Regions from separate parts of the Brevibacterium sp. 2SA genome, predicted to be linked through region 3. Evidence: riboswitches for the same ligand, from Rfam matches in the RefSeq annotation. Region 3 holds a riboswitch; each other region holds the start of a gene.
What was found. Region 3 has a riboswitch for thiamine pyrophosphate ahead of thiM (hydroxyethylthiazole kinase). Riboswitches for the same ligand answer to the same signal wherever they lie in the genome.
Positions count from the first base shown of each region.

Region 1: linked by a shared signal. The riboswitch ahead of thiO (glycine oxidase ThiO) and the one ahead of thiM (hydroxyethylthiazole kinase) in region 3 are both predicted to bind thiamine pyrophosphate.
Region 2: linked by a shared signal. The riboswitch ahead of thiC (phosphomethylpyrimidine synthase ThiC) and the one ahead of thiM (hydroxyethylthiazole kinase) in region 3 are both predicted to bind thiamine pyrophosphate.
Region 4: linked by a shared signal. The riboswitch ahead of FFS20_RS08000 (ECF transporter S component) and the one ahead of thiM (hydroxyethylthiazole kinase) in region 3 are both predicted to bind thiamine pyrophosphate.

Region 1 is NZ_SCMW01000006.1:30,595-38,765, reverse strand. Features, by position in the region: gene FFS20_RS04210 (YrhK family protein) at 1-183, opposite strand, end outside; gene FFS20_RS04205 (VOC family protein) at 539-1,000, shown strand; gene FFS20_RS04200 (PepSY domain-containing protein) at 1,134-1,829, shown strand; gene FFS20_RS04195 (thymidine kinase) at 1,888-2,499, shown strand; gene FFS20_RS04190 (mismatch-specific DNA-glycosylase) at 2,553-3,194, opposite strand; gene FFS20_RS04185 (SRPBCC family protein) at 3,243-3,722, shown strand; gene moeB (molybdopterin-synthase adenylyltransferase MoeB) at 3,706-4,860, opposite strand; gene FFS20_RS04175 (thiazole synthase) at 4,857-5,666, opposite strand; gene thiS (sulfur carrier protein ThiS) at 5,668-5,904, opposite strand; gene thiO (glycine oxidase ThiO) at 5,901-7,097, opposite strand; TPP riboswitch at 7,088-7,190, opposite strand; gene thiE (thiamine phosphate synthase) at 7,214-8,014, shown strand; gene FFS20_RS04155 (2-dehydropantoate 2-reductase) at 8,011-8,171, shown strand, end outside.
Region 2 is NZ_SCMW01000095.1:389-5,611, forward strand. Features, by position in the region: gene thiC (phosphomethylpyrimidine synthase ThiC) at 1-1,478, opposite strand, end outside; TPP riboswitch at 1,475-1,585, opposite strand; gene FFS20_RS17555 (M18 family aminopeptidase) at 2,203-3,552, opposite strand; gene FFS20_RS17560 (DUF1684 domain-containing protein) at 3,798-5,223, shown strand, end outside.
Region 3 is NZ_SCMW01000022.1:41,033-49,203, forward strand. Features, by position in the region: gene FFS20_RS09740 (cysteine desulfurase family protein) at 1-1,139, shown strand, start outside; gene FFS20_RS09745 (hypothetical protein) at 1,369-1,581, shown strand; gene FFS20_RS09750 (hypothetical protein) at 1,697-2,380, opposite strand; gene FFS20_RS09755 (TenA family protein) at 2,499-3,221, opposite strand; gene thiD (bifunctional hydroxymethylpyrimidine kinase/phosphomethylpyrimidine kinase) at 3,316-4,185, opposite strand; gene thiE (thiamine phosphate synthase) at 4,182-4,907, opposite strand; gene thiM (hydroxyethylthiazole kinase) at 4,904-5,764, opposite strand; TPP riboswitch at 5,752-5,855, opposite strand; gene FFS20_RS09775 (ABC transporter permease) at 5,942-7,153, opposite strand; gene FFS20_RS09780 (ATP-binding cassette domain-containing protein) at 7,150-7,986, opposite strand; gene FFS20_RS09785 (substrate-binding domain-containing protein) at 8,005-8,171, opposite strand, start outside.
Region 4 is NZ_SCMW01000016.1:6,089-14,259, forward strand. Features, by position in the region: gene FFS20_RS07990 (energy-coupling factor transporter transmembrane component T) at 1-221, opposite strand, end outside; gene FFS20_RS07995 (ABC transporter ATP-binding protein) at 232-1,734, opposite strand; gene FFS20_RS08000 (ECF transporter S component) at 1,734-2,363, opposite strand; TPP riboswitch at 2,389-2,497, opposite strand; gene FFS20_RS08005 (universal stress protein) at 2,578-3,540, opposite strand; gene FFS20_RS08010 (DUF4916 domain-containing protein) at 3,727-4,266, opposite strand; gene FFS20_RS08015 (MmgE/PrpD family protein) at 4,590-6,086, shown strand; gene prpB (methylisocitrate lyase) at 6,086-6,991, shown strand; gene FFS20_RS08025 (bifunctional 2-methylcitrate synthase/citrate synthase) at 6,988-8,109, shown strand; gene FFS20_RS08030 (enoyl-CoA hydratase/isomerase family protein) at 8,112-8,171, shown strand, end outside.

The sequences.
Region 1 (8,171 bases), on a different contig from region 3:
CCCGAGGACGAAGAGGCAGGTGCCGGCGAACATGAGGGAATCGGAGAAGAACATGAAGCTGCCGATGAGGAACCACAGGCCGATGAGGACATCGTTGGCGATGCTGATCATCTGGTAGCGCTGGCGGATGACGATCTCGTCGTGTCCGATGTGCATGATGAGGTCGTGTTCCTGCGTGGTCAAGCAGTCCTCCGGAGGATGGGTGGGAAAAGGGCCGTTGTGATTTTACGCGGGGCCGCGGTGCGCGCGCCATCCGAGACCGGTCACGGCGGCGGACTCACAGGAAGACTCAGCCCGCGTGGAGGTCAGCCGGTGGTCGCTGCGGGCTGCGGACATGCGGCGCTGCCGACCAGGTCGCTCGGAGGCGGCGCCGATTGTGCAGTGCGACGCTTCGGAGCGTGGGCGCCGGATTCGACGGCACGTCATCGTCACGCACGCGTCATGCGGGGGACGAGCCGGCGCGGCCGTGTCCGTGGGTTCGGCTACAGTCAGAATCACCGACTCTCAACACGCGCCAGAATCTCAATGAGGAGACATCATGAGCCGTTCCGTGCAGATCACCGTTGACTGTCATGACCCGATCCTCCTCGCGAGGTTCTGGGCAGAGGTCCTCGGCTACGTCATCCCCGGTCCACCCGGGACCTCGCTGTCCGACGGGCAGGATCCGTTCGATGCATGGAGGGAGTTCCTCGAGGGGCTCGGCGTCGAGATGAGACCGGAGGACATGCGTGCCGCGATCGAAGACCCGGCCGGGCGCGGCCCGCGGGTGTTCTTCCAGACAGTCCCCGAGGACAAGACGGTGAAGAACCGCATCCACCTCGATGTCCGTGCCGCTCCAGGACTGCAGGGCGCCGATCGGATGGACGCCCTCGAAGCCGAATGCAATCGACTGGTCGCCCTCGGGGCCACGCGGTTGCAGCGGTTCGAACCGAAACCGCCGATGGAGGCCGGTTTCATCGTCATGGCCGATCCCGAGGGCAACGAGTTCTGCCTCGACTGAACCGGCTGCCTGGACCGGCCAGGCTGCCCGGATCGACCACGTTGCCGCGGTCGACTTGTCGGCCCGGACCGATCCGATGATAGTTCTCTTAGATTCCTGACGGGCTCTCGGCCGCGTTGCTACCGTGATTGGTATGAAGACTGCGAAGCCGACCTACCTCGCCGCTGTCGTCACGCTCGCCTTCAGCCTCTCCTTGACCGGGTGCGCCGGCGGGAATGCCGAATCCCAGAGCCCAGACGCCGCGTCGAGCCAGCCGACGCAGGCCGGAGCGGTCGGCTCCGCATCGGCTGAGGAGAGCGAACAAGCCGGCCAGACCGGGCAATCTGACCAGTCCGATCAAGCTGGCCAGACTGGTCAGTCCGGCCAGACTGGTCAGTCCGGGCTGTCGGCCGACGCCGACCTGAGCAGGGCCCAGCCGCAGGTGACGCCCGAGGACGCGATCACCGCAGCGCAGACCGAGGTCGGCGACGGCACCGTCCACGCCATCGAACTCGACCACGACCGCCGTGACGACGCGTGGCAGTACGAGGTGAAGATCCTCTCCGGCACGACGGACTACGACGTCACGGTCGATGCGGACTCCGGCGACGTCGTCAGCCGCGACGAGGACACCACCGACGACTCCGAGCAGGCCATCGACCTCAGCGCCCCGATGACCTTCGACGAGGCGCTCGGCCTCGCCGCCGGGCAGGGCACAGGGCGGCTGACGAGCTGGAAGCTCGAATCCGACGACGGTCGTATCGAGTATCAGTTCGACTACGAGGACGGCAGCACGGACACCGAGGTGACCGTCGACGTGGACACGAAGAAGGTCACCGTCGACAACTGAGGTGATCTCGCGACCGGTCCGACCCCTGTGTGTCACCGCCTCGGGCTAGGCTGATCCCATGCACGCCAACGCTGCGCCTCCGGTCGGCCGCCTCGAAGTCATCACCGGTCCGATGTTCTCCGGCAAATCCGAAGAGCTCATGCGCCGTGTTCGGCGCGCCCGCATCGCGGGTGTCAACGCGCTCGTCATCAGCCATTCCCTCGACACCCGCGCCGAACTCTCGGCCGTCACCTCGCACATCGGGGTCAACATTCCCGCGATCCCCGTCGGCAACGTCACCGACCTCGCAGCGGTCGCCGCGACGGAGGACTTCGACCTCATCGCCATCGACGAAGCTCAGTTCTTCGGTCCCGACCTCGTCCCGGTCGTCGACGACCTTCTGGCCACGGGTGCCACGGTCATCGTCGAAGGCCTCTGCGTGACCTTCGACGGCGCTCCGTTCGAACCGCTGCCGACCTTCATGGCGCTCGCTGAGGACGTCACGAAGCTCACGGCAGTCTGCACGATCTGCGGCCGTGACGCCGTGTTCCATGAGCGCATAGCCGCGCAGCCAACCGGCGCCGCCACCGACATCGACGCCAGTCACGTCGGCGGCCTCGACTCCTATGTCGCCCGCTGCCGGGAGCACTTCGGTGAGGGAACGGCGCGCACCGTTCCGGACCGGCCATGAGCCCGGCACCTGACTCACCCTGATCCCGCGGCCCTGTCGTCAGCCGGGCAGCATCACTGCTCGATGGCAGTCCACGTCTCCCGCCAGATGTCGGCGAGCGCTGCGATGTTGTAATGCGCGTTCAACCCGCTCGGCTGCGGCACGACGCGCAGAGCGACGTCCTCCGGCCAGCCGGGAATGAGCGAGGTGTCCTGGACGCCGAGCGTCGCCTTCGGCTGGGAGAACGCGATCCGGAACGAGGTGATCCCGGCGATCGCCACGGCTGCCGGACGAATCTCGGCCAAGCGCTCGACGAGCCGGGCACCGCCGGCGCGCAGCTCCTCGTTCGTCAGCTCGTCGGCCCGGGCAGTGGCCCGTCCGACGAGGTTGGTGATTCCGATGCCCCGGGAGAGCAGATGCTCCTCGTCCTCGGCGGAGAGACCGAGAGAGGCATCGACGAGGTGATCGGTCAGCCCGCCCCGATGGAGCGAGGGCCAGAAGCGATTGCCCGGACGTGCGAAGGGCGCATTGACCGCCGCCGTCCACAGTCCCGGATTGATGCCGACGATGAGCAGAGAGAGTTCTCCCGGCGCGGCCGGGAGAACATCATCGATGGCGTCGGGATCGTCGGTGGCGAACTGCGCGAGGTCGTCCTTCGTCGGCTTCCGCCCGCCGAGCGGCGATGGTCTGCGGGGTCGGCGATTTTCGGCTGGCACGCCACCCAGACTACCGTCGAAGGACGACGCGTCGAACGGAGGCCCGCCATGAGCCACGAGCACACCCGGCCCCGCCCCGGTGAGTCCGCGCCCTTCCACTTCGAGTCGGTGTGGCGGGTGGCCGATCCCCTCGCAGCGGTGTGGTCGGTCCTCACCGACGTCGAGGCCTGGCCGCAGTGGTGGCCGGGCATCGCCGTGGCCACCACAGACGACTCCGGTGTGCACCCCGGCAGCCGCGCGGGGATCACCGTGCGCAGCCCCCTCGGCGTCGCGTTCGACATCACGCTGTCCATCGAGGGTCTCACTCCTGCGCGGCAGGTGCGCCTCGTCGCCGACGGCGATCTGCGCGGCGTCGGCGTCTGGACCCTCGCGCGCACCGGGCCGCTCACCGCGATCTCTTCGACCTGGTGCGTGACGACGCGCCGGCGATCGGTCCGGGTCCTCAGACCGGTCTCCGCCGGCATGCACGGCTTCGTCATGCGAGCAGGCGAGGACGGACTCCGCCGCCGCCTCAGCGCACTGGCGTAGACCCCGCCGCAGCCCACGCCTCGATGCCTCCGGCCAATGACCGAATGCGGACGTCCGGCGGCACCTCGCTGCTCATTGCCGAGATGGCGCGAGCCGACCGCACCCCCGACTTGCAGTGGACGACGATGTCGGTGGCAGGGCCGACCGCCTCGGCGAGGGACTGCCAACCGCGGTCGACGACGTCGGCAAGCGGGACGTGCACGCTGCCGGGGATCGCCTCGAGCTCCCGCTCCCACGCCTCCCGAACATCGACGATCACCGGCGACGGCGTGAGTGCGCGGACATCGTCGACCGTGACCTCTGCAACCCCGACCATAGCCGGGGATCCCACCGCCGGTGCCGCACAGGCGAGGGCCACCTCGGTGAGATCGGTGACAGCGGGCCGGTCCGGGTCGGGCGAGAAGCGCAGCGTCGTCAACGTCGTGCTCAGCGCATCGACCCGCAGCAGGCGGCCGAGCAGGGGATCGCCGATACCGCAGATGAGCTTGATCGCCTCAGCGGCCATGACCGACCCGACGAGACCGCAGAGCACCCCGAGCACCCCGCCCTCGGCACAGCTCGGCACGGAATCGGCATCGGGGATGTCGGGGAAGAGGTCACGCAGCATCGGACCGTGACCGGGGAAGAACGTGCTCACCTGTCCCTCGAATCGGAAGATCGTTCCCCACACGAGCGGTGTGCCGGTGAGTTCGGCGACGTCGTTGGACAGGTAGCGGGTCGCGAAGTTGTCCGCCCCGTCGATGACGAGGTCGTGGCCGGCGAAGAGTTCGAGGGCATTGTCCGGGCTCAGCCGCTCGGCGATGGTCTCGACGGTGAGAGCGGGATCGAGCCGGAGCAGGGCGTCACGTGCGGACTCGACCTTGGGACGGCCGACATCGGCATCCCGATGAAGGATCTGGCGCTGCAGGTTCGAGACGTCGACGACGTCGTCGTCGATGACGGTCAGCTGCCCGATCCCAGCCGCTCCGAGGTACTGGAGGACCGGGGCACCGAGACCGCCGGCGCCGATGACGAGGACTTTCGCCGTGCGCAGGCGGCGCTGACCGGTCACCCCGACATCGGGCAGGCTGAGATGCCGAGAGTAGCGGGCGATCTCCGCGGGGGTGAGCTCGGGTCCGGGGTCGACGAGCGGTCTCACGGCCCCATCACCAGGTTCTCGACCGAGGTCGTGCGGGCGGTCTCCGCGGTGACCCGTCCGTCGTCGGGGGACGAGGCCAGTGCAAGCGGTCGTTTGGGGATCCGTCCCGCCCCGGCCGCCAGACGACCGGCGTCGACGGCGAGCCGCATCGCCTGCGCCATCGCCGGGGCGTCGTGCGCACGAGTGACGGCGGAGGCGAGCAGCACCGCGGTGCACCCGAGCTCCATGGCCAGGGCGGCATCCGAGGCGGTGCCGATGCCCGCGTCGAGGATGACGGGCACCTGGGCGCGGGAGACGATCGTCTCGATGTTGTGCGGGTTGAGGATGCCCAGGCCCGAACCGATCGGAGCGCCGGCGGGCATGACCGCGGCGGCCCCGGCGTCCTCGAGCCGCTTCGCCAGTGCCGGATCGTCGTTCGTGTAAGCGAAGACCGTGAAGCCGTCGAGGACGAGCTCCTCGGTGGCGCGGAAGAGTTCGACAGGGTCGGGCAGCAGGGTGTCCTCGTCGGCGATGACCTCGAGTTTGACCCAGTTCGTCTCGAGCGCCTCGCGGGCGAGCTGAGCGGTGAGTACGGCATCGCGGGCCGTGTAGCAGCCGGCCGTGTTCGGCAGTGAGCGGATGCCCAGCCGTTCGAGGAGCGCGAACACCGAATCCCTGGCTTCGGCGTCGAAGCGGCGGATCGCGACCGTCGTCAGCTCTGTCGCCGAGGCGGTCAGGGCGTCCTCGAGGATGCGCAGGGTGCTCGCCCCACCCGTGCCCATGACGAGGTGGGAGTCGAAGGTCACGGTGTCGATGGTCCAGCTCATATCAGCCTCCCTGGACTGCGGTGACGATGTCGACGGTGTGGCCGTCGGTGATGGTGAAGCCGGCCCACAGGCCGCGGCGCACGACTTCGCCGTCGACGGCGAGGGCCACCCCGAGGCGGCCGCCGTCGACCGGGGTGCCGTCCTCGCTCAGCTGCCGTCCGGTGATGTCCTCGACGAGGGTGCGGGCGGTCGTGCCCGCGGTGATGTCCCGGCGGTCGCCGTTGAGAGTGATGGTCATGATCCCTTCCTTGCTGTCAGCAGTGGCGCAGCAGGTGGCTGCGGTGATGGTGGCGGGTCGGCCTCGAACCGTCCCGGTGCCACGGCCTCGCGCGCACCGACGGGCAGCCACGCGGAGTCGGCGCCGAGGACGAGATCCGCGCCGAGGCGGGCGCCGAACGGTGCGAGGAGCACCCCGTGGCGGAAGTACCCGGTGGAGACGACGAGACCGGGGTCGCTGCGGCCGAGCAGTGGGAGGTCGTCGGGCGAACCGGGCCGGGCTCGCGCGGTGATCTCCGTGATCTCACACCCCAGGAGTCCGGGCACGAGCCGTTCGGCGTCGTGGAGGAGACGGTGGACGCCCTCGGCGAGGATGCCGGTCTGACCGTCCTCCCGGGACGTCGCCCCGAGGACGAGCTCCCCATCGGGCCGCGGCACGACGTAGACGGGCCGACCGGCGACGAGTCCCCGGATCGTGCGGGTGAGCAGCGGCGGCGCGTCGGGGTCCGAGCGGAGCCGGATGACATCGCCGTGGACGGCCCGCAGCGGCAGCGGCGGAGCCCCGGCGATCGCATTGTGCGCCATGCCTGCGGCGAGCACGACCTGATCGGCGCGGGCTCGGCGCCCCGAGGCGAGCACGACTCCGGTCGTCCGAGCCGGGGCTTCGCCGGCCGGTGACCCCTCCTCGCCGACCAGCCCTGTCACCCGATCCTCGATGACGCGGTCACCGAGGACGGTGAGCAGCGCGCGCGTCACCCGCCGGGGATCGATCGCATGATCGCCGGGAATGAGGACGGCCCCGCACACACCGGGAGCCAGGGCGGGTTCGAGGTCGCGGGCCCGGGATCCGGTGACCAGGTCGAGGTCGGAACCGGCCGCGGACTGAAGGGCGCTGAGTTCGCGCAGGGCCGTGAGATCCGCGCGGTCCCCGGCGCAGACGAGCGTGGCGGTCGTCGTCTCCCCGAGGTTGGCCCCCGAATCCCGGGTCAGTGCCGCAGTGAAGTCGGGGTAGAGGTCGGCGGAGACGCGCATGAGCGGAAACAGCGGAGTCTGGCCCCACGCGATCTCGGCGGCAGGGGCGATCATCCCGGCCGCGGCCGACGTGGCACCCGTGCCCGGGTGCGGATCGATGACGGTGACGGCCGCCCCGCGCCGGTGCAGCTCCCACGCCGTGGCCAGGCCGATGATCCCGGCGCCGACGACGATGACGTCCATGCGATTCTCCCTCCGGCGGCATGACCCGCATCAGGTGAGGCGGTCGGCACGAAGCCCTCTCAGCCTCCCAGCGAGGCTCCCGCGAACTCCTCTACTCTAGGAGCATGGTTCCCACGATGCCAACGTCTCCCGCAGTGCAAGACCCCGTCACCGCCCCTGCTGAGCACGCGGGCCACCCGGTCGACCGCGACGCCTCCGGGTCGGATGCCGCGCGGACCCGTGCGCTCGCCTCCGCCCGGCTCTACCTCTGCACCGACGCCCGCACGCAACAAGGCGACCTCGGTGAGTTCCTCGACGCCGCCTACGCCGGGGGCGTCGACATCATCCAGCTCCGCGACAAGGGTCTCGAAGCGCGGGAGGAGATCGCCGCCCTCGAGATCCTCCGCGATGCCGCGCGCCGGCATGGGAAGCTCTTCTCCGTCAACGACCGTGCCGATGTCGCCCTCCTCGTCGGCGCCGACGTCTTCCATGTCGGGCAGGGCGACCTGACGAGCGCGCAGGCCCGTACGGTGCTCGGCGACGACGTCATCCTCGGCCGGTCCACGCACTCGGTCGAGCAGGCGCTCGCCGCAGCCGCCGACCCGGAGATCGACTACTTCTGCGTCGGCCCCGTGTGGGAGACCCCGACGAAGCCGGGCCGCCCGGCCGCCGGACTCGATCCGCTGGCGGCGGTGAGCGGGAGGACGGAGAAGCCGTGGTTCGCGATCGGCGGGATCTCCGCCGGTGACCGTCTCCGGGCGGTGCAGGAGACCGGGGCGACGCGCATCGTCGTCGTCCGCGCGATCACCGAGGCGCCTGACCCCGCCGAGGCGGCCGCTCGGCTGCGCGCGCAGCTGACTTCCGCTGACCCCGACACGACCACCGACACGACCACCGACACGACCACTGACTCGACCACGAAGGACGGCACCCTGTGACAATCCTCATCGCCGGAGCCGGGGCGACCGGCGGCGCCTTCGGCACCCGCCTCGTCGAAGCCGGGCGCGACGTCGCCTTCCTCGTCAGGCCCGCCCGTGCCGAGGCTCTGAGAGAGACCGGACTGCGATTCATCGCCCCCGACGAGGACCGGACGAA
Region 2 (5,223 bases), on a different contig from region 3:
GCGTGGGCGGCGATCTTGTACGTGATCACCCCCGTCTTGACGTCGTCGAGGTCGGGCAGTCCCAGGTGCTCCTTCGGGGTGACGTAGCAGAGCATCGCCGTGCCGTACCGGGCGATCTCCGTCGCCCCGATCGCCGAGGTGATGTGGTCGTAGCCGGGCGCGATGTCCGTGACGAGCGGACCCAGGGTGTAGAAGGGGGCGCCGTCGCAGAGCTCCTGCTGGCGCTCGACGTTCTCCCGCACGAGATGGAGCGGAATGTGGCCGGGGCCCTCGACCATGACCTGGACGTCGTGCTCCCATGCCCGCTTCGTCAGCTCGGCGAGGGTGTCGAGTTCGGCGAACTGGGCGGCGTCGTTGGCGTCGGCGATCGAGCCGGGGCGCAGCCCGTCGCCGAGGGAGAACGCGACATCGTAGGCCGCGAAGATCTCACAGAGCTCGTCGAAGTGCGTGTAGAGGAAGTTCTCCTCATGGTGGGCCAGGCACCATCCGGCCATGATCGACCCGCCGCGGGAGACCATTCCGGTCACGCGGTCGGCGGTGAGCGGGACGTAGCGCAGCAGCACACCGGCGTGGACGGTCATGTAGTCGACGCCCTGCTCGCACTGTTCGATGACGGTGTCGCGGTAGATCTCCCAGGTCAGCGCCTCGGCGTCGCCGTCGACCTTCTCAAGCGCCTGGTAGATCGGCACGGTGCCGATGGGGATGGGGGAGTTGCGGATGATCCACTCGCGGGTGGTGTGGATGTCGTTGCCCGTCGAGAGGTCCATGAGGGTGTCGGCACCCCACTTCGCGGCCCACTGGAGCTTCTGCACCTCCTCGGCGATCGAGCTCGTCACCGCCGAGTTGCCGATGTTCGCGTTGATCTTGACGAGGAACGCCTTGCCGATGATCATCGGCTCGGATTCGGGGTGGTTGATGTTCGCGGGGATGATCGCGCGCCCGGCAGCGACCTCGGAGCGGACGAGTTCGACGTCGCACTGCTCGCGGATCGCGATGTAGCGCATCTCGGGGGTGATGATGCCCTGCCGGGCGTAGTGCATCTGCGTGACGGTGCGTCCGGGCTTCGCGCGCCGAGGCGTCCGGTCGGGCCCCTGCCACTGCTGGGAGGGTGCGCCGCGGCGGACGGCTGCCCGCCCGTCGTCCTCGATGAGGTGGCCGCGGGCCGCGTAGTCCTCGGTGTCGTCGCGGTCGGCGATCCACTCCGCGCGGTGCGGGGGCAGGCCCTGTTCGGGGACGGCGCCGGGCCCGACGGTGCGGTAGACGTGGACCGGCTCGTTGGGGCGGCCGTTCGTGTCGTCGAGGTCGATGCGGGTGACGGGCACGCGGATGCCGTGCTCACGGTCCTCGACCCAGGCCAGGGAATGGGTGGGGTACTGCTCGAGAGCGAAACCCGCGGGGGTGCTCGCGGAGTTCTCGGCCGGTGCCGTCGGGCGCGGGGCAACGGTGGGACGGGTGGTTTCTGGGGTGGGCGCAGTCATCTGCGATCCTCTCTTCCTCCGCCGGTATCAACCGGATCAGGTTCAACGGTCTCGAGCGGTCTCAGCTCGATCTCAGCCCTCTTCCGAAGGCCCCCGTGGGGTCACACAACGACTATCACGGTGTGGGCGCCGCCACAAAATCACCCGCGGCAGGTGTTCACTGCGCGAGACGGTGGACGCGCGGTCGCCCGATTTGGTGCCTCAGTTTCAGCGTGCCCAAGTGGACGCGCCCCAGTGGGTGTGCCCCGGTGGACGGGCTCCTGCCGACGTGCCTCGGTGGACGTGCCCAGCGGACGCGCCCTGGGGGAAGTACCCCAGTGGGCTCGCCTCGGATTCCTGCGCACGCTGGACGCCTGCGGCATCGTGCCTGCAGGCCTGCTTCCACGCGCATTGTGCGTGCGCGCCCCGCTCGCTGCGTCATCGTGCGTGCAGCATCGCGCCTCGGCGGACGCACTCCCGCGACTTCGCTGACGGGGTGTCTGCGGGCGTGCGCCGGTGCTCGTCCTCGGGGTGCTCGTTCAACGGCGAGCGTGAATATCGCCGCCTCGGCGAATCTGCCGGCGCTCGTTCAACACGGAGCGTGAATATCGCGTCTTTGGGGACGCGATATTCACGCTTCGTGTTGAGTGAGACTCAGGGGTGAGTGAGGCTCAGGGGTGAACGAGGCGCTGCGTTGAACGAGCAAGCGCTCGCCCCCTGTGTCGGCTCCCGCAGGCGCGGCGCCTCACGCCCCCTGGAGGAACGTTTTCGCGACCGCGCCGAGCGCGACGACGTCGCTGATCGCGCACATCTCCCGCGCCGAGTGCATCGAGTAGAGCGCCGGTCCCACATCGACCGTCGTCATGCCCATGCGGGTGGCCGTCAGCGGTCCGATCGTCGACCCGCACGGCACCGAGTTGTTCGAGACGAAGTCCTGGTACTCGACCCCGGCGGCTGCACAGGCGCGGGCCCACGTCGCCGTGCCGACGGCATCGGTGGCATACCGCTGCTGGGCGTTGAGTTTGAGCAGGGGCCCCGCACCCAGGCGCGGACGCACGTGCGGATCGTGGCGTTCGGGGTAGTTCGGGTGGGCGGCGTGTCCGGCGTCGGAGGACACGCACACCGAGGCGGCCAGTGCGGCGAGGTAGTCACTGCGGTTCGCCTCGGGGAAGAGGGCGGCGACGATCCGCTCGGTGACGTCGGAGAGGAACGGCCCGCTCGCGCCCGAGCGCGAGTTCGACCCCACCTCCTCATGGTCGAACCCGGCGAACAGGGCCACCGCATCGAGCGCCTCGGCGTCGAGGGACGTCATCGCGGTCACCCCGGCGTGGACGGAGAGGAGGTTGTCGAGTCTCGGGGAGGCGAAGAACTCGTCCGCGGCGCCGAAGAGCGCGGGCTCCTGCGCGGGGATCGTGTAGACGTCGTGGCCGACGATGAGTTCGGGGTCGACGCCGGCGGAGGCGGCGAGGATCTCGAGGACATCGGCCTCGGCGAGGTCGGCGAGACCGACGATCGGGGTCGTGTGCCGCTGCTTGTCGAGGGTGAGGCCCTCGTTGACCTGCCGGTCGAGATGGATCGCGAGCTGCGGGATGCGTGCGATCGCCGGCGTGTGCGCGAGGACGACGCTGCCGTCGGCGAGGCTGAGGCGCCCGGCGAGGGCGAGCTCCCGATCGAGCCACGAGTTGAGCAGCGGCCCGCCGTAGATCTCGACACCGAACTGGCGCACGCCTTCGGCGACGAACTCGTCACCGGGCTTGAGTTTGAACGCCGGCGAATCGGTGTGGGAGCCGAAGACCCGGAACGGGGGCACCGCCGAGGCGGTCGACCCGTTCGCGGTCGAATCGGCTTCCGCTGCGTCAATCCGCCCTGTCGGGGCCATCCAGGCGATGATCGCGCCGTCGCGGATGACGTAGTACCCGTGGCCGACCTCAAGGGTCCACGGCTGACGTTCGTCGAGTCGGGTGAACCCGGCGGCGTCGAAGCGCTCGGCCGCTGCGGCAGTGGCATGATAGGAGCTGGGAGAGGCCGTGACGAAAGCGGAGAGGTCGGCTGCGACCTGCGCGTTTGCTGTCTGATCCGTGGATGGAGTGCTCATCTGAACAGCCTATCCTTTGGGGTAGCTTCGACCACAGGGGCCGAAGCGCCAGCGGTCGCCCGAAGCGGACGATCAGCGGTCGTCCGACGTGGATGGTCAGCGGTCTCCCGCACCGGGCGGGCCGGCGGTCGTCCGACATGGACGGTCAGCGGTCGTCCGAACCGGGCGGGCCGGCGGTCGCCGAACGTCGACGGCCGGCGCGGACGAGCGTGCAACGACGAGTGAGAATGCGAGGAGTGTTCGACGTGAACCAATTCGTGGCCGAGTGGAATACGTGGCGGGACTCGCGGAACTCCTCGTTGGCGACGCCCTTCGGGTGGCTCAGCGTCGTCGGGCTCCACTGGCTCGACGAGGAGTCGACGTGGCCGGGAGCGCCGGGAACGTTCACCGTCGACGACGACGGCTGGGTCACCCTCGCGCTCGATCCCGGCACGAAGGCCGGCCCTGCGGCCGCGACCTTCGATCTGCTCAGTGCCCCCACCGAGGCGGCTCCCACCTCCCACGACCTCACCGACACCGGCCCCGGCACCAGGCCCGAGGCAGGCACCGATCCCCGTTCAGGCACCGACGCGGAATGGGAGTCCGGGTCGACGCGCACGGCCGTCCGCCTCGGCGCCGATGACATTCCGCTGCCGGAGTCTCCCCAGGTCAGGGTCGAGGACAACGGGTTCAGCGCGAAGCTGCCGACCGGCGGGTCGCTCGACTGGTTCACTGTCGGCCATGTCCTCTATGAGCTCATCGAACGCGGCGGTCGCCTCGGTGTGCGCATCCGCGACTCGAAGTCGCCGCTGCTCGCGAAGTTCGTCGAGGTCCCCGTCTTCGATCCGAACCGGGACTTCGTCTTCCTCGCCCGCTTCACCCCCTTCGACGAACCCGAGATCCGGCCGGTCGCCTCGGCGCAGGAGAACCTCACGCTCGAGACGATGCTCGTCGGCACCGTCACCTTTACCACGCCCGCCGGGGAGGTGTCGCTCGTGGCCTCGGGGTGCCCGGCGACGGGACTCCAGCTCGACTTCCACGATGAGACGAACGGGCGGTCGACGGCGGCGTGGCGGACCCTTGACCTCGGCATTCCCAACGCCGACGGGTCGCTCGTCGTCGACTTCAACCGTGCGGTCAACTACCCGTTCGCGTTCTCCGCGTTCGCAACCTGCCCGGCCCCGGTCGCCGGCAACGACGTGCCGTTCGCCGTCACCGCCGGTGAGCGCCGGCCCCCGTTCTTCTACTCAGAGGCCGGCATCAACGTGCCGTTCCTCTTCTACTCGTGGTGGGACGAGGACAGCGCCCGCGTGACCCGGCCGTGGTACGACCGGTTCGGGCTCGACATGACGATCCTCAACCCGAACGAGAACGATGAGGAGCAGTCCCTCGTCGGCTTCGACGGGGTCGCGATGTCCGGCGGCGACGTCACGCCGCTGACCCGGAAGGCCAGGTCGCGGCTCGTCAAGGTCGCCACCGACGCGCTGACCTCGCGCCTGCCGGTCATCGGGATCGGGGCGTACGCGGAGTTCCTCGTCACCGCCCAGCGGGAGCTGCGCGAACAGCAGGGATACGCCGAGGCGGCCCCGGAGATCCCCGCCCCCACGCCGGGTCGCCTGCAGATCGTCATGAACTCCGAACTCGATCCGCGGGCCGTCGGCCTCGACGTCGTCCACACGGATCCGACGGGTC
Region 3 (8,171 bases):
CCTCCGCCGCGCCGGTGCGGCGCGAAGCTCTTGAGGCGGCATGGCCGTATCTCGCCGGGGCCTTCGGCAATCCGTCGAGCCATCATGAGATCGGGCGGCGCTCCGCGGAGGCCCTCGACGACGCCCGGGCGCGAGTCGCCCGGGTCCTCGGGAGGCGGAGCACGGACATCGTCTTCACCGGTGGCGGCACCGAGGCGGCGAATCTCGCGGTCATCGGGATGGCGCTCGGCGGCCTGCCGGAGGACGGTGGCACCGCCCGCCGCCGCCACCTCGTGACCTCACCGCTCGAGCACGAGGCGGTGCTCGCCTCGGCGGATCATCTGCGCCGACGTCACGGCTTCACCGTCTCCTTCGTCGACGTCGAGCCCGACGGCACGGTCACCGCCGAGGCTCTGCGCGCGGTGCTGCGAGAGGACACCGCCGTCGTCAGCCTCGGGTATGCCAACAATGAGATCGGCACGGTCGCCGATGTCTCGACGCTGTCCGACATCGCCCGCGAGGTCGGTGCGCTCACGCACACCGATGCCGTCCAAGCCGCCGGATGGCTGCCGCTGGGCGATCTCGGGGTCGACGCCCTCACGCTCGCCGGGCACAAGATCGGGGCGCCGAAGGGCATCGGGGTCGCCGCGATCCGTGCCCGGGTCCCGGTCGAGCCGATCATCCACGGCGGGGGTCAGGAGTCGGGGCGTCGGTCGGGCACGGAGAACGTCGCCCTGGCCGTCGCGTTCGCCACGGCCCTCGAACTCGCCGAGGCGGAACGGGTCGAGGCGGCCGCACGGGTGGCCCGCATCCGGGATGCCTTCATCGCCGAGGTGGTCGGGGCGGTCGACGGCGCACTGCTCACGGGCAGCGCTGCGGCGCGGACCCCCAACCATGCCTCGTTCTGCTTCTCGCGCACGAGCGGGGAGGCGGTGCTCCTCGAGCTCGAGCGGCTCGGTGTCACGGCATCGAGCGGATCGGCGTGCGCGGTCGGCTCCGATGAGCCCTCGCATGTGCTCCTCGCTCTCGGCATCGACGCCGAGGTTGCGAAGACGAGTGTGCGCTTCACCTTTCCGGCCTCGATCACCCCCGAACAGGGGGCGGCAGCCGCGGCCGCCGTCGTCGAGTCGGCGAAGCGGTTGAGCCTCGCATTCTCCTGAGCCTCGCGGTCTCCTGAGTCCCGCAGGCCCCTGAGCCTCGCGGTCTCCTGAGCCTCGGGGTCACCTGAGGACTCGGTCCGGACTGCGGTCTCACGCCGTTCAGCCCTCACACGGCCCCTCTCACCTGCCGCGAAGAGTCCACTGATGAGCGATTGGACTCTTTCCAAGCTCTGGATGCGGAGAGACACTGGAATCACAGGATCCGCTTCGGCTGGGAGGAGGCACCGTCATGGATCTCGTGGCCCTGCTCTTCATCGCAGCGAGCTTCACGGGCATCGTCTTCCTCATCGGACGGCTGACGTGTCCGCGCCGCGATCGGGTGCCGCTGACGGAGGTCGACGGCGTCATCCTCTGGACCACGCTGTGCCGCGGGTGGCTGGCGATGAGCGCGATCGCTCCGCTCACCCTCATCATCGACGACCGTCCGGACAGCGCTGCCTAAAAGCGAATCGGGCTAAAAAATTGACCTCTTGCTGCGATAGATGCGGAATTGGCGAGTGACCAAGTGCTAGATGATGTGGACACCCGCCTCGCCCTTCTGTTTGCCTATTTGAAGGCTAACGACCAGCGCCAATGGCGAACTGAGCGTAGCCTTGAAACCCGAGAGCTGCCCAAGCAGCTCCGTACTTGATGAATCCGGTTGCGACATTCTTTACTTGACTTGCCGCCGCCGCCCATCGCGATTTTTCATCCTCCGACGCGCCCTGAGCAGCTAAGAGTGCAACCCACAGTTGCTCCATCGCATGGCCAAAGTCGAATTCTTGTCCAAGGCCGTTCCGTTCAATGTTGGCTCGAATCGAGCTTAAGAGTTCGTTGATGTACCGCTTCATTTCGCCGCTGATCGACTCGTCTTCGACGAGAATTTGGCGGACTTCGCCGAGGAGATCGTCCACCCGGGGAGCGTGCCGCGTGTTCTCGTCGAGGATTCTCTGTACATCGTAAGCGGCGAGGCGTAAGGCCTCCATCATCACCGGATCGAAGTTGTATGAGTCGAGCTGGCTACTATCCCAGCTGGACTGTACAGCCAGAATCGCGCGGGCCATCTTGGGAACGTGCTGGAGACAACGCTCAGCGACCAAGCTGTGGGTGCTGAGGAACTCAAGAGTACGACGAGTTTCAGTGAAGAGCTCCATCGCCTCAATGTGACGTTGAGTCGCTTGGCCTGGATCCCGTTTGAACCCCCGGCTCGTTTTGGGCGTTTCGTTGGTATTCCATGCATCAAACAGATCGGCAAGTTCCATTACCGGATTGCCATCAGATCTCGTTCCCATACACCATATCCAACCACAATACGGAAGTCAGCACTGTCGTCATCGGTGATTCCGGAGGGTCGGCCGTAGTTTCCTTGGCGTCCGCCCCTCACCTCGCGAAGACGGAGGCGTCCCAATTCTGCATCGCATGCGCTGAGGCCCAGAAGTGGAGTTCGTAGACGCATGCGCGTTCGAACGCCGCGCGCATCCGTGCGGCTTCGTCAGCCGGAACCCGGTCGAACTCGCGCTCTAAGATCGCCACGGCCTGCCGGGTCGATTCGTCGAACTCCGGGGAGTCATAGGTCTGCACCCACGTCCGGTACGGGTGATTCTCGCTCATCGTTCCCGCCTTCTCGACGAGCACTTTGCCCATGTGCGCGTAGACCCAGAAGCACGGGAGGACACCGGCGACACCTTCCCCGTACGACCGGCTCGCCGCAGTGGCGACGAGGAACGACACGTAGCCGAGCGTCGTCGGCGACGGTCCCAGATGGTCGGTGGCCTCGAGCTCGGCGTGGGCCACGGCGAGCCGCTCATCGGAGAGCAGCTGAGCGTGCATCTCCTCCTCCACCGTGATCGCCTCCGCCGCCGAGGTCGACCAGAACCGGGACTCTCCTCTGTCCGCTGTCTTCCCGGCGAGGAACGACATCGCCTTCGCATACCCGCTCAAGTAGATGCTGTCCTGCGTGATGTAGTTCGTGAACGCGAGCGGGGCGAGCGTGCCCTCGGCGAGCTGGGTGAGGAACGGCAGCGCTTCGATCTCGTCGATGATCGGGCGCACGTCCTCCCACAGCGCGGTGGTGTGCGGTCCGGCGGCGAAGGTCATGCTCATGAGTGGTCTCTCCTCGGGGTCGGAATGGGACGGGAATCAGACGGGAATCGGACTGTCCGGAATCAGCCGGGTGGGAAGCGGCCGGGTCGACAGGCTATCCGCGACGGCGGACGTCGACCTGGTGGTCGACGGGCCCGTGCGCACCGGCCGCATCGAGGCTGACCTGCCAGTCCGCGGCCGAGGCGAGCGCGCGGGCGAGGAAGTCGAGTCCGCGCTCGACGGCCCCGTGCACCTCCTCGGCACTCAGCGCCTCTCCGCCGTTCGCCCGCCTGAGCACGGCCGCCTCGGCGGTGATCGCAGCCGACAGGGTGCACCCGGTGCCGTGCGTGTTCGGGGTGGAGATCCGGGGGTGGGAGAACTCGGCGATCTCCCCATCAGCGGTGACGAGAATGTCGGCGACGTCCCCGTCCGCGGCGTGACCGCCCTTGAGGAGCACCGCCCGGGCACCCCGGGCGATGAGCTCGCGTGCCTGGTCGCGCATCTGAGCCGGGGTCTGGGCCTCAGCGACATCGTCGCCGAGGAGGAGGGCGGCCTCGGGGAGGTTCGGGGTGATGAGATCGGCGAAGGGCAGGAGACGCTCCCGCACGGCGGCGACCGCATCGACCTCGAGGAGGCGGTGCCCGGACGTCGACACCATGACCGGGTCGACGGTGAAGAACCCGAGATCGGAGGTGCGCGCCCGATCGACGACGAGGTCGACGAGCGACGTCGACCCGAGCATCCCCGTCTTCGTCGCATCGACGGGCATGTCGTTCAGGACACTGTCGAGCTCGGCGACGACGAAGTCCTCATCGATCGGGTAGACGCGGGAGACCCCGTGCGTGTTCTGCGCGACGAGCGCGGTGATCGCCGTGGTCCCCAGCACCCCGAGGGCGGTGAACGTCTTGAGGTCGGCGTGGATGCCCGCCCCGCCCGAGGGGTCGGTGCCGGCGATCGACAGGGTGATCGGTGGCCGCGTGCTCATGCCGCTCCCCCGTCCTCGCCGGCACCCGGCGCGGTCCCGTCGCCGTACGCGGTGAGCAGCTCCCGGGCCGCCCGTTCCGGGTCGGCAGCCCGGCAGATCGCCGAGACGACGCAGAAGCCGAGCAGTCCGCGGCCGCGCAGCTGCGGGACCCGGCTGGCATCGATGCCGCCGATCGCCACCGCCGGCAGACCCGCCTCGGCCGTGAGTTCGCCGAGGCGGTCGGGACCGATCCCGGCCGGTGCGTCGGTCTTCGTCGTCGTGTCGAAGACGGGCCCGATCCCGACGAGGTCGACGGCGCCGGCAGCCCGGGCGGCGGCGAACTCGGCGTCGCTGGCGGCGGAGAGACCGATGAGCGGGTCGGGTCCGACGAGGTCGCGCACCTCGGCGACGGGAGTGTCGGTCTGTCCGACATGGATGTGGACGTCGGCGCCCTCATCGAGGAGGTGCCGGGTGACGGCGACCCGGTCGTTGAGGACAACGGGCACGCGGCGGTCCGTACCCGCCACCGCCTCGGCGACGGCGGCAATGACCTCCCTGGTCAGGGTCAGGAACTCGGTGTCGTCGATGTCCTTGTCGCGGACCTGGACCATGCCGACTCCCCCGCGCACGGCCGCGAGCACGGTCTCGGCGACGGTGCGTCCGGCCTCCCGGCTCTGGGCGGAATCGGTGACGAGGTAGAGGCGGGCGTCGACGCCGGCCAGGCGCTCACTCGTCGCGCTCATGCTCTCGTCACTTCGACCCGTGCCTGACCGATGCGCGCATCGTCGGTGGTGTAGAGGGCGTCGAGGAAGTGTTCGGCATAGCTGCCCGGTCCGGCGGCACCGGCCGCTGCGGCTTCGCCGGCGACGGCGAAGTGGGCGTGGGCGGCGACGACGGCGGTGAACTGTTCGAACGCCGCGAGTCCGGCCGGCCCCGCACCGGAACTCGAACCGGCCGGCGGCACGGCGGCGAGGTAGGCGGAGGTCACGGCACCGAGCGAGCACCCGGTGCCGATGACGAGCGGCATGAACTCATGGCCCCCGTCGACACGGGCGATGTGATCGACGCCGTCGATGTGGGCGACGATCGCGTCGCGTCTGCCCGAGACGGCGACGATCGCCCCACTGGTCCGTGCGAGCTCGGCCGCCGCGGGGAGGACGGCGTCGACCTCGTCGGTGGATTCGACGCCGCGCCCGCCGGCCCCGGCTCCTGCCAGGGCCGCGATCTCCGAGGCGTTGCCGCGGATCGCGGTCGGGCGATCGGCGGCGGCCCGGCGGATGCGGGTGGTGCGGTGGTCGACTGCGCCGATGCTCACCGGGTCGAGCACCCACGGAGTCGAGTCCGCGGTGACGGCTCCGATCGCGGCGTCGGCGGCGAGGAACTGCTGGTTCGTCGCGGTTCCGAAGTTGACGAGCAGACCGCCGGCGAGGTGCGCGAACTGTGCGGCGTCGGCTTCATGGTCGAGCATCGCCGGGGACGCACCGACGGCGAGCAGCACGTTCGCGCTGAACTGCTGCACGACCGTGTTCGTGATGCATTGGATGAGCGGATTCGCCGCGCGCAGACGTGCGTGCGCCGACGACAGATCGATGTCAGTCATGACGATCCCTTCGCTAGCATGGCCCAGATCAGGTTCGATGGGTGTCCTCTCAGCCCGGCGCGACTGCCGCCGGGCACCCCATGTCATTGCCCATGACTGTACCAAAATCGCCGAGGCGGGGGTGAGGTGGGGTCACCCCCTGACCTCGCCCCCGCCTCGGCGCTGGTGGAGCAGACCTCACCCCCTGCCGACGTACCGCTGTCCGCGCCGGCTGACGGCGTCGATGACGACGGCGGTGAGGAGGACGAGGGCGGTGATGATCTGCTGCATATCGGAGTTGAAGCCGATGAGGTAGAGACCGTTGTTGATCGCGCCGACGACGAACGCCCCGAGGACCGCGGCCCACGCCGACCCCCGCCCGCCGAAGAGGGAGGTGCCGCCGATGACGGCCGCGGCGATCGCGTTGAGGAGGTCCTGGGTGCCCACGAGCGTCGACCCGGCGTTCGTCGTCACTCCGGCCTTGACGAAGCCGAAGAGGGCGGCGAGGACCCCGGCGGTCATGAACACGCTGATGCGCACCCACGTCACCCGGATGCCGGCGCGCCGGGCGGCTTCGACCTTGCCGCCGACGGCGTAGATCGAGCGTCCGTAGCGGGTCTTGCGCAGCACGAGGTCGATGATGATCGCGATGACCATCATGAGGAAGAACGGCAGCGCGAGTCCGAAGTCCTGGTTGACGAGGATGAGGAAGCCGAAGACGATCGCCGCGAGGACGACGATGCGCACGATGACGGCCGTCCAGCTCGGGCTGTCGAGGCCTGCGGAGTGCCGACGCAGCTTCGAATGGATGATGCCGGCGGCGAAGCCGATGACGGCGATCGCCCCGAAGACGTAGGCCCAGAACGCCGGGAAGTAGTAGCTGGCGAAGTCGAAGACGAACGTATCGGCCATCGAGAGGTTCTTCTGGGTGCCGAGCACCGTGAGCGTGAGCCCCGTGAACGCGAGCAGACCGGCAAGGGTGACGACGAACGCGGGAATCCCGACGACGGCGAAGAACCAGCCCTGGATCGCCCCGATGACGAGGCCGAGCAGGAGGATGATCGTCACCGCGATCACCGGCGGGACCCCCTGCCGGACGACGAGGACACCGAGCACCGAGGCGGCGAGACCGCCGAGCTGGGCGAGCGAGAGGTCGATCTCGCCGAGGAGGAGGATGAGGTTGATCCCGAGTGCGAGGATCGCCAGGTAGGCGACCTGGGTGGAGAGGTTGACGAGATTCGCCGGTGAGAGGAAGTTGCTGTTCGCCGACTGGAAGACGATGACGATGACGACGAGGGCGAGGATGACGGGGAACGACCCGAGCTGGCCTTCCCGGATCCGGCGGACGAACGTCCGCACGAGCCCCTCGTCGGAGATCCGCTCGTCGGTGATGAGGGAATTGCGGGTCATCGGCGCTCACCCCTCCGCGCGGCCCGCTGGGTCACGACGTTGTCGTTGGCTCCGGTGATCGCGGCGACGAGGACGTCGGTGCGCTCGTCTCCCGGGAAGTCCCCGGCGTCCTTGCCCAGCCGCAGCACGTGGACACGGTCGCACACGGCCTGGACATCGGCCATGTTGTGGCTGACGAGGAGCACCCCGAGGTCACGGTCACGGAGGCGTTCGATGAGGTTGAGCACCTCGGCGGTCTGGGCGACGCCGAGGGCGGCCGTCGGTTCGTCGAGCATGACGAGCGAGGGTTCGCCGAGGAGGGACCGGGCGATCGCCACCGTCTGGCGCTGGCCGCCGGACAGGGCGGCGATCGGCACGCGCACGCTCGGGATCTTCGCGGACAGGCTGCGCAGCAGCTCCCACGACTTCGCCTCCATCGCGACTTCGTCGAGGACGCCGCCGCGGGTGTGCTCGTGACCGAGGAAGAGGTTGGCGACGACGTCGAGGTTCTCGCAGAGTGCGAGATCCTGGAACACCGTGGCCACCCCGGCTCGCTGTGCGTCCTTCGGGGAGGAGAACTTCTGCGGGCGTCCGCCCATGATGAGCTCGCCTCCGTCGGCGGAGTGGACGCCGGCGATGATCTTGATGAGCGTCGACTTGCCGGCGCCGTTGTCGCCGACGAGGCCGACGACCTCGCCGCGGCCGATCGTGAGGTTGATGTCGGTGAGCGCCTGGACGGCGCCGAATCGCTTGTCGATCCCGCGCAGCTGGAGCACGGGCTGGGAAGCAGTGGACTGGGGCGTCTCCGACGCCCGCCCGGAAGCGGGCGTCGGATCGTTCGTCTGTGAGGTCATCGGGCTGGTCGGACCGTCCTACTTGATTCCGGCATCCGTGCACAGCTTCTCATCGATGCCCGAGCAGATGTCGGAGGCCTTGATCTGATCGCCGACGATGTCCTTGATCGTGTCCTTCGTCACGACCTTCGCCTCGACGAAGTCCGTCGGGGTGTCCTTGTACGTCGTGCCGGCCTCGGGCTTCT
Region 4 (8,171 bases), on a different contig from region 3:
GTGAGCGCCGCCTTGAGGTCGAGCCCGGTCAGCGGCAGGGCGAGGAGTGAGAACCCGAGGATGATCCCCGCGGAGACGACGTCGATGCTCAGCAGCGCTCCGACCATGAGGATGAGTGCGACGGCGATCTTCGTCAGCGGGTTGCAGCGCACGAGCGCCGTGCGGCGCACCACGGGGATGAGCTGACCCGGATCCTCGACGGTGACGCGCTCACGGGTCATTGCTGCACTCTCACTCAACGCGCTCACCCCGCAGAGTCTGGGCCGCCGTGCCGAGCGTGAAGCGGCGGGCCCCGATCGCGTCGAGGAAGTCGAGGTCGTGGCTGACGGCGACGACAGCGCTGCCGTGGTCGAGGACGTCGAGGAACAGGGCGACGAGTCCCGCCCACGTCAGCGCGTCCTGCCCGAACGTCGGCTCATCGACGATGAGGACCTGGGGGCGCGGAGCGATCATCGCCGCCACCGACAGGCGACGCTTCTCCCCGCCGGAGAGACCCTGCGGGTGGGCGTCGGCGATGTCGGCCAGTCCCAGGGTCTCGAGCAGCTCGGTTACCCGAGCGTCGACCTCGGCCGTCGACCAGCCGGCCAGTCGCGGACCGAGGGCGAGCTCATCGGCGACGCTGGACTTGAGGAACTGATGCTCGGGTTCCTGGAAGACCATGCCGATGCGCGGGGCGAGGAACTTCGAGGGCCACGTGAACGGCCGTGCCTCCTTCGCCCCGGCGGCAAGCGGCCCCGCCGCACGCACCACGCCGGAGAACTCGGGGATGAGGCCGGCCAGGGTCAGTGCCGTCGTCGACTTCCCGGCCCCGTTGGCGCCGACGATGCCGAGCGCCTCGCCCGCCCGCACCTCGAGGTCGAGATCGGTCGCCGCGGGCACGGTCGCCCGTGGTCGGGCGACGCTCAGGCGCTCACCGACGAGCACCGGGGACCCGAGCCGGTCCTGTGCTCCGGTTCGCGCGGGCACCGTCCAGCGGTCGGTCGCGGTGGGGGACCCGGATTCGGGCAGCCAGATCCCGGTGGCCTTGAGCACCTCGGTGAGTGCCGGATCACCGAAGACCTCATCAGGGGTGCCGTGGGCGACGATGCCGGCGCGGCCGAGGACGATGACGGTGTCGACGTCGTCGCTCCACAGGCCCACCCGGTGCTCGACGACGATCATCGTCGCCGCAGTGGACTCCTGGACCGTGAGCACGGCATCGCGGACGGCCCTCGCCGAGACGGGGTCGATGTTGGCCGTCGGCTCGTCGAGGACGATGACCTCGGGTGCCATCGCATGGATCCCGGCGAGCGCGAGCCGCTGCTTCTGGCCCCCGGACAGTGCCGCCGTGGGGTGGGACTGGGGAAGGTCGAGGCCCATGGCGGCCAGGGAGGCGTCGATCCGCGCGTCGACCACCTCGGCGGGCAGACCGAGGTTCTCCATTCCGAACGCGACATCGTCACCGATGCGGGAGAAGATCACCTGCGAATTCGGGTCCTGGAGGACGAGCCCGGTGACACCTCGGCGGGGGTCGGGCGCGGCCTCGCCGACGAGGAACTCACCGCCTGACTCCCCGGCCTCGGTGGGCAGGACCCCGGCGATCGCATGGAGGAGCGTCGACTTCCCCGCCCCCGACGGGCCCAGGAGGAGAACCTTCTCACCTGGGGCGATGTCGAGGTCGACGGGGCCGACGGCGAGGCTGTCCCGATCGGCGTGCCGCCACGAGTATCCGTGGGCGCGGATCGGCAGGCCCATCAGCGCACGCGGCCGGAGGCGAAGGAGCTCAGCGCCCCGGTCTTGGCGATCGCGCGGTAGGCGTACCAGGCGCCGATGCCGGAGATGACGACGCCGGAGATCATCGCGCACACCGCGTAGGCGAGCTGGAAGTCGAACTGCCACTCGGCGTTGTAGAGGATGTTCTCGCTCACGGCCATGAACGCCGCGGCGACGAGTCCGGACAGCGCGGTCACCCACAGGGTGAACTTCCGGTAGCCGAAGGCGGCGAAGACGAGTTCGGCACCGAGGCCCTGGAGGAAGCCCGAGAGCAGCACCGTCGCCCCGAAGTGGGAGCCGAGGACGCCTTCGACGGCGGCGGCGAGGAGTTCGCACAGCAGCGCGGCCCCGGGTTTGCGGATGATCGCCCCGGCGAGCGGTCCGGCGAGCACCCAGAGGCCGGCGATGAGGCCGATCGAGGGCGGGAACGCCTGGAAGGCGAGTTCGATGCCCTTCCAGCTGGCGGCGAGCACCCAGAAGATCAGGCCCACGGCGATGCCGAGGACCGCGGTGACGACGTAGTCGACGACCCGCCACTTCTTCGTCGGCGGGGCCTGGGTGAATGCCGGTGCCGTCGTCGAGCGGGAACCGGGCGTGGTGGTGTTCGGCATAGCGCCTCCTCGTGTCTCAAGGAGGGGTAGAAGAGTCTCGACTTCCTTCGGCGGTGCTAGCCGCATCAGGTTCGAGGGTCTGCAGCGTCATCTGCACTCTCAGCGCCCTTGGCGGCGCTCCCCTGTCGTGTGCGCTCCACTGTACAACACCTGACGATCCCCGGCACCGCGCGTCTGCGGGGCCGGGGATCGTCAGGTGCGGTGGGGGAGGGACTCAGGCCGGGACGACCATGACCGGGCCTTCGGCATGGTGGAGGACCCCGCGGGAGACCGATCCGAGCAGAGCGGACTTCACGGCTCCGCGACCCCGAGTGCCGAGGACGGTCAGCTGCGCGGTCTTCGTCGCCGCCGACAGCAGCACTGCGGCATCGCCGATGAGCGCCGAGGTGGACACCTGGAGTCCGGGGAACTGGCTGCGCAGCTCTTCGGCGTCCTTGTCGAGTTCGGCTTCGATCTGCCGCTGCCGGCGATCGGCGACGTCACCGCCGAGTTCGAGCTCCGGGTACCAGTAGAGCCATTCCTCCCCGGACGGCAGCACTGTGACGATCTCCAGATCGGCGTTGCGCGAAGCGGCCGCCTCGGCGGCGGTGAACATCGCGATCCGCGCGCCCTCGGACCCGTCGACGGCGACGACGACCGGGCCGCTCGTGTCCCCGCGGTGCGCCGAATGGCGGGGGACGACGATCGTCGGGCAGTGGGCGTGCGGTGGCAGGGCCGTCGAGACCGACCCGAGCATGCGGCCCATGAAGCCGCCGCGTCCGCGGGCGCCGACGATGATGACATCGGCGTTGGCGCTGAGGTTGACGAGGACACCGGCGGCGTCACCGGATTCGACGGCGTACGTCACCGGACCGGGATGGTCGGCAAGGAGTTCGGCCGCCTCGGCGAGCGTCTTCTCCGCTGCCCGCATCGCGGCTTCGTCCTCGGGCTCGGACGGGATCGAGGCCATGTTCGGGTAGATCATCAGGGGCATCGTGAAGGCCGTGACGACGGTGAGGGGAACACCGCGGTGCAGCGCCTCGGCGGCGCCGTAGCGCAGGGCAAGGGCTGCGAGCTCGGATCCGTCGAAGCCGACGAGGACGCCGAGGTTGTCGGTGAGTCCGGACTCGGAGGCGCGGGTGTCGGTCGGTCGGGCCTCGGCCGGGTTCGCGGCGGACGAGCGGGAGTCAGCAGTCATGGCAGTCCTTCCATCGGGGCCTGACCAACCCTGACGGGGACGACGGCCCCGAAAACCGTGTGCCGTCCTCGTCGCCCTCAGTGTACCCAAGTGTTTTCTACGCCGTGTAGAAGACCGCGAGGCGGACGGATTCCTCTCGCGTGCGGCGCGTGCCCGCGTCCGGGGTGACGCCGGGGGAGGGGTGCCTCAGACGGCGAAGCCGAGGTAGCTCAGGGCCGAGCGGATGATGTGCTCCTGGCCGTGGGAGAGCTCGGCGACGATGTCGGAGCGCAGCGCCTCGGCGGGGGTGAGCCAGTCGAGGCTGAGCGCATCGGCGCGCGGGGTGCACTCGCCGCGGACCTCCATGACGAAGCACATCGAGATCGCGTGCTGACGCGGGTCGTGGAGGAGCGAGGTGCCCTCGGTGGGGAAGTACTCGGCGATATGGAACGGGGCGATGGCCGGCGGGACGACGGGCAGCGCCATCGGGCCGAGGTCGTTCTCGGCATGACGGAGCAGGGCCTGGCGGATGCTCTCGTGGTAGCGGATGCGTCCGCCGACGACCTCGCGGCCCAGGGTGCCGTCGTCGAGGCGGCGCAGCAGGAGGCCGATCTGCTCGACGTCTCCGGCCTCGCCGACGCGGACCGGAATGGCATTGACATAGGGGATGGGGAGACGGCGGCGAAGCTGGGCGAACTCGTTGTCGTCGAACCAGTTCTCGTCGAAGTCGAGGGCAGTGCGGGTCATATCCCGATTGTGTCACAGTTCACCTCGCCCGGCGGCGGTCGCGGGCCTGCTCCGGCGGTGGTCGAAGGCCTGCTCGGGCAGCGTCGTCACCACTGGGTCGGACCTCCCGGCACAGCCCGCCCACCTCGGCGTTCGCCTGCCGGGTCACCCGGGGTGGTGTCGGGCGTCACCGCTCGGGTAAAGTATCTTGATGTCAAGATAAAACTCTGGCCGGGCCCGCGGACGCAGCAGTGACGTGGCCTACAGTTGAGACAACCACTCCCCAGGCCTGCAGCGGTCGCGACATGGCCAGCGGCGGTCAAGGACGATTGAAGGGATTGCTCATGATTGATCATGAAGTCCGTACCCACAAGAGCTCAGAGAACCTGGCTCGTGAAGACCAGCTCGCCTGGAAGATCGCAGAAGTCGCCTCCGACACCACCCCGGTCGATGCCGACGTCACCGAGATGGTCATCAACCGCGTCATCGACAACGCCGCCGTCGCCGCCGCCTCGGTGAACCGCTCGGCTCCCACCCACGCCCGCGAACAGGCGCAGGCGCACCCGCTGCGCCCCGGCGCCACGATCTTCGGTCTGCCGCTGGGCGACCGCTTCTCCCCGGAATGGGCGGCCTGGGCCAACGGCGTGGCCGTGCGCGAACTCGACTTCCACGACACCTTCCTCGCCGCCGAGTACTCCCACCCCGGCGACAACATCCCGCCGGTCCTCGCCGTCGCCCAGCACATGGGCATCGCCGGTCCCGACCTCATAGGCGGCATCGCCACCGGCTATGAGATCCAGGTCGACCTCGTCAAGGGCATGAGCCTGCACGAGCACAAGATCGACCACGTCGCCCACCTCGGGCCCTCGGCGGCCGCCGGCATCGGCGCGATGCTCCACCTGCCCACCGAGGTGACCTTCCAGGCGATCCAGCAGGCCCTGCACGTGACGACGGCGACCCGCCAGTCGCGCAAGGGCGAGATCTCCTCGTGGAAGGCCCACGCTCCGGCGTTCGCCGGCAAGATGGCCGTCGAAGCCATCGACCGCGCGATGCGCGGCGAGGGTGCGCCCAACCCCATCTACGAAGGCGAGGACGGCTTCATCGCCTGGATCCTCTCCGGCCCCGAGGCCCGCTACACGATCCCGCTGCCGGCCAAGGGCGAGGCCAAGCGCGCGATCCTCGACACGTACACGAAGGAGCACTCCGCCGAATACCAGGCGCAGGCGCTCATTGACCTCGCGCGCAAGCTCGGCGGGGAGATCGAGGATCTCACGAAGATCAAGCGGATCGTCATCCACACCTCCCACCACACCCACAACGTCATCGGCACCGGCGCCAACGATCCGCAGAAGATGGATCCGCAGGCCAGCCGTGAGACCCTCGACCACTCGATCATGTACATCTTCGCCGTCGCGCTCGAGGACCGCGGCTGGCACCACGAGGACTCCTACACGCCTGAGCGCGCCGCGCGCCCGGAGACGGTGAAGCTCTGGCACAAGATCGAGACGACCGAGGATCCCGAGTGGACCCGCCGCTACCACTCGACGGATCCGAACGAGAAGGCCTTCGGCGGTCGCGTGGAGATCGAGTTCGAGGACGGCTCGACGCTGACCGACGAGATCGCCGTCGCCGACGCGCACCCGCTCGGCGCCCGCCCGTTCGTCCGTGAGAACTACGTCGAGAAGTTCCGCACCCTCTCCGAGGGCATCCTCACCGACACCGAGCAGACCCGCTTCCTCGACCTCGCCGAGAACCTCGAGAACCTCGACGCCGCCGGCGTCGGACAGCTGAGCTTCACCGTCGAGGGCCTCACCCACAGCGGATCGAAGGGAATCTTCTGATGCTCGGCGCCACCGCCACTCCGGCCGAGCGCCGGAAGCAGTTCCGCGACCTCCTCGCCGGCAGCGAGATCGTCCAGTTCCCCGGCGCGATCAACCCGCTCAACGCCCAGATCATCGAGCAGACCGGGTTCGAGGGCGTCTACATCTCCGGGGGTGCGTTCTCCGCGGCGATGGGACTGCCCGACATCGGACTGACCACACTCACCGAGGTGGCCGACCACGGTCGGGCGATCGCGCGGGTGACGAACCTGCCGACGTTCATCGACGCCGACACCGGGTGGGGCGAGGCAATGAACGTCGCCCGCACCGTCCAGGAGTTCGAGGACGCCGGCCTCTCCGGCATGCATCTCGAGGATCAGGTCAACCCGAAGCGGTGCGGCCACCTCGACGGCAAGGAGGTCGTCACCACGGCCGAGATGAACCAGCGCATCGCCGCCGCGGTCCGGGGCCGCCGGGACGAGAACTTCGTCATCTGCGCCCGCACCGACTCCCGCGCCGGCGAGGGACTCGACCGGGCGATCGACCGGGCGAAGGCCTACGCCGATGCCGGCGCCGACATGATCTTCCCCGAGGCCATGCGGGACCTCAGCGAATTCGAGCGCTTCGCCGCGAGCGTCGACGTGCCGATCCTGGCGAACATGACGGAGTTCGGCAAGAGCGAGCTCTTCACGACCCAGCAGCTCGCCGACGTCGGGGTGAAGATGGTGATCTACCCGGTCACGACCCTGCGTCTGGCCATGGGTGCGATCAAGTCGGGGCTGCAGACGATTCGGGACGAGGGGACTCAGGTCAGCCTCGTCGAGCGGATGCAGACCCGCGCGGACCTCTACGACACCATCGACTACGCCGCGTACAACGAATTCGACTCGGCCGTATTCAACTTCTCACAGGAGGGTCACCAGTGACCGAAGAAATCAAGAAGGGACTCGCCGGCGTCGTCGTCGACACCACCGCGGTCTCGAAGGTAGTCCAGGAAACGAACTCGCTCACCTACCGGGGCTACCCGGTGCAGGAGCTGGCGGCCAAGCGCAACTTCGAGGATGTCGCCTACCTGATCTGGAACGGCGAACTGCCCACCGAGGAGCAGCTGGCGGAGTTCAAGGCCCGCGAGCACGCCCAGCGTGAGATCTCGCCCGAGCTCGTCGACATCATCCTCGGCCTGCCCAAGGACGCCCACCCCATGCACGTCGTCCAGACCGCGGTCGCCTACCTCGGCGCCGTCGACCCGGACGCGGACTCGGAGGGGGAAGAAGCCAATCTCGCGAAGGCCGAGCGCCTCTACGCGCAGCTGCCGACGATCGTCGCGATCGACCACCGGCGCCGGCACGGCCTCGACCCGGTCGCCCCGACCACTGACCTCGACTATGCCGCGAACTTCTTCAAGATGGTCTTCGACGAGATGCCCGCCGAGGAGGTCGTGCGCAGCTTCGACATCTCGATGATCCTCTACGCCGAGCACTCGTTCAACGCCTCGACGTTCACCGCCCGCGTCATCACCTCGACGACCTCCGACCTCTACTCCGCGGTCGCCGGAGCCGTCGGGGCGCTCAAGGGACCGCTGCACGGCGGGGCGAACGAAGCGGTCATGGCGATGCTCGAAGAGGTCGGCTCCGCCGACCGGGCGTCGGCGTGGATCGACGATGCGCTGGCGCGCAAGGCGAAGATCATGGGCTTCGGCCACCGCGTCTACAAGAACGGCGACTCGCGCGTGCCGACGATGCGCAAGGCGTTCGAGGAGATGGCGGCGGTCAAGGGCGCGAACGATCTGCTCGACCTCTACAACACGTTCGAAGAGGACTTCGTCTCCCGCAAGGGCATCTACCCCAACCTCGACTACCCCTCGGGGCCGGCGTACCACCTCATGGGCTTCGACACCGATCAGTTCACGCCGATCTTCGTCATGTCCCGCATCACCGGGTGGACGGCGCACATCCTCGAGCAGCAGGCGAACAACGCCCTCATCCGTCCGCTGAGCGCGTACGACGGCGAGCCGCAGCGCGAAGTCCCCGACGCCAGGGGCTGAGCATGAGCGCGGACGAGCCCTATCGTCCGACCGCACTCGAGGGTTTCGACTTCACCGTCACC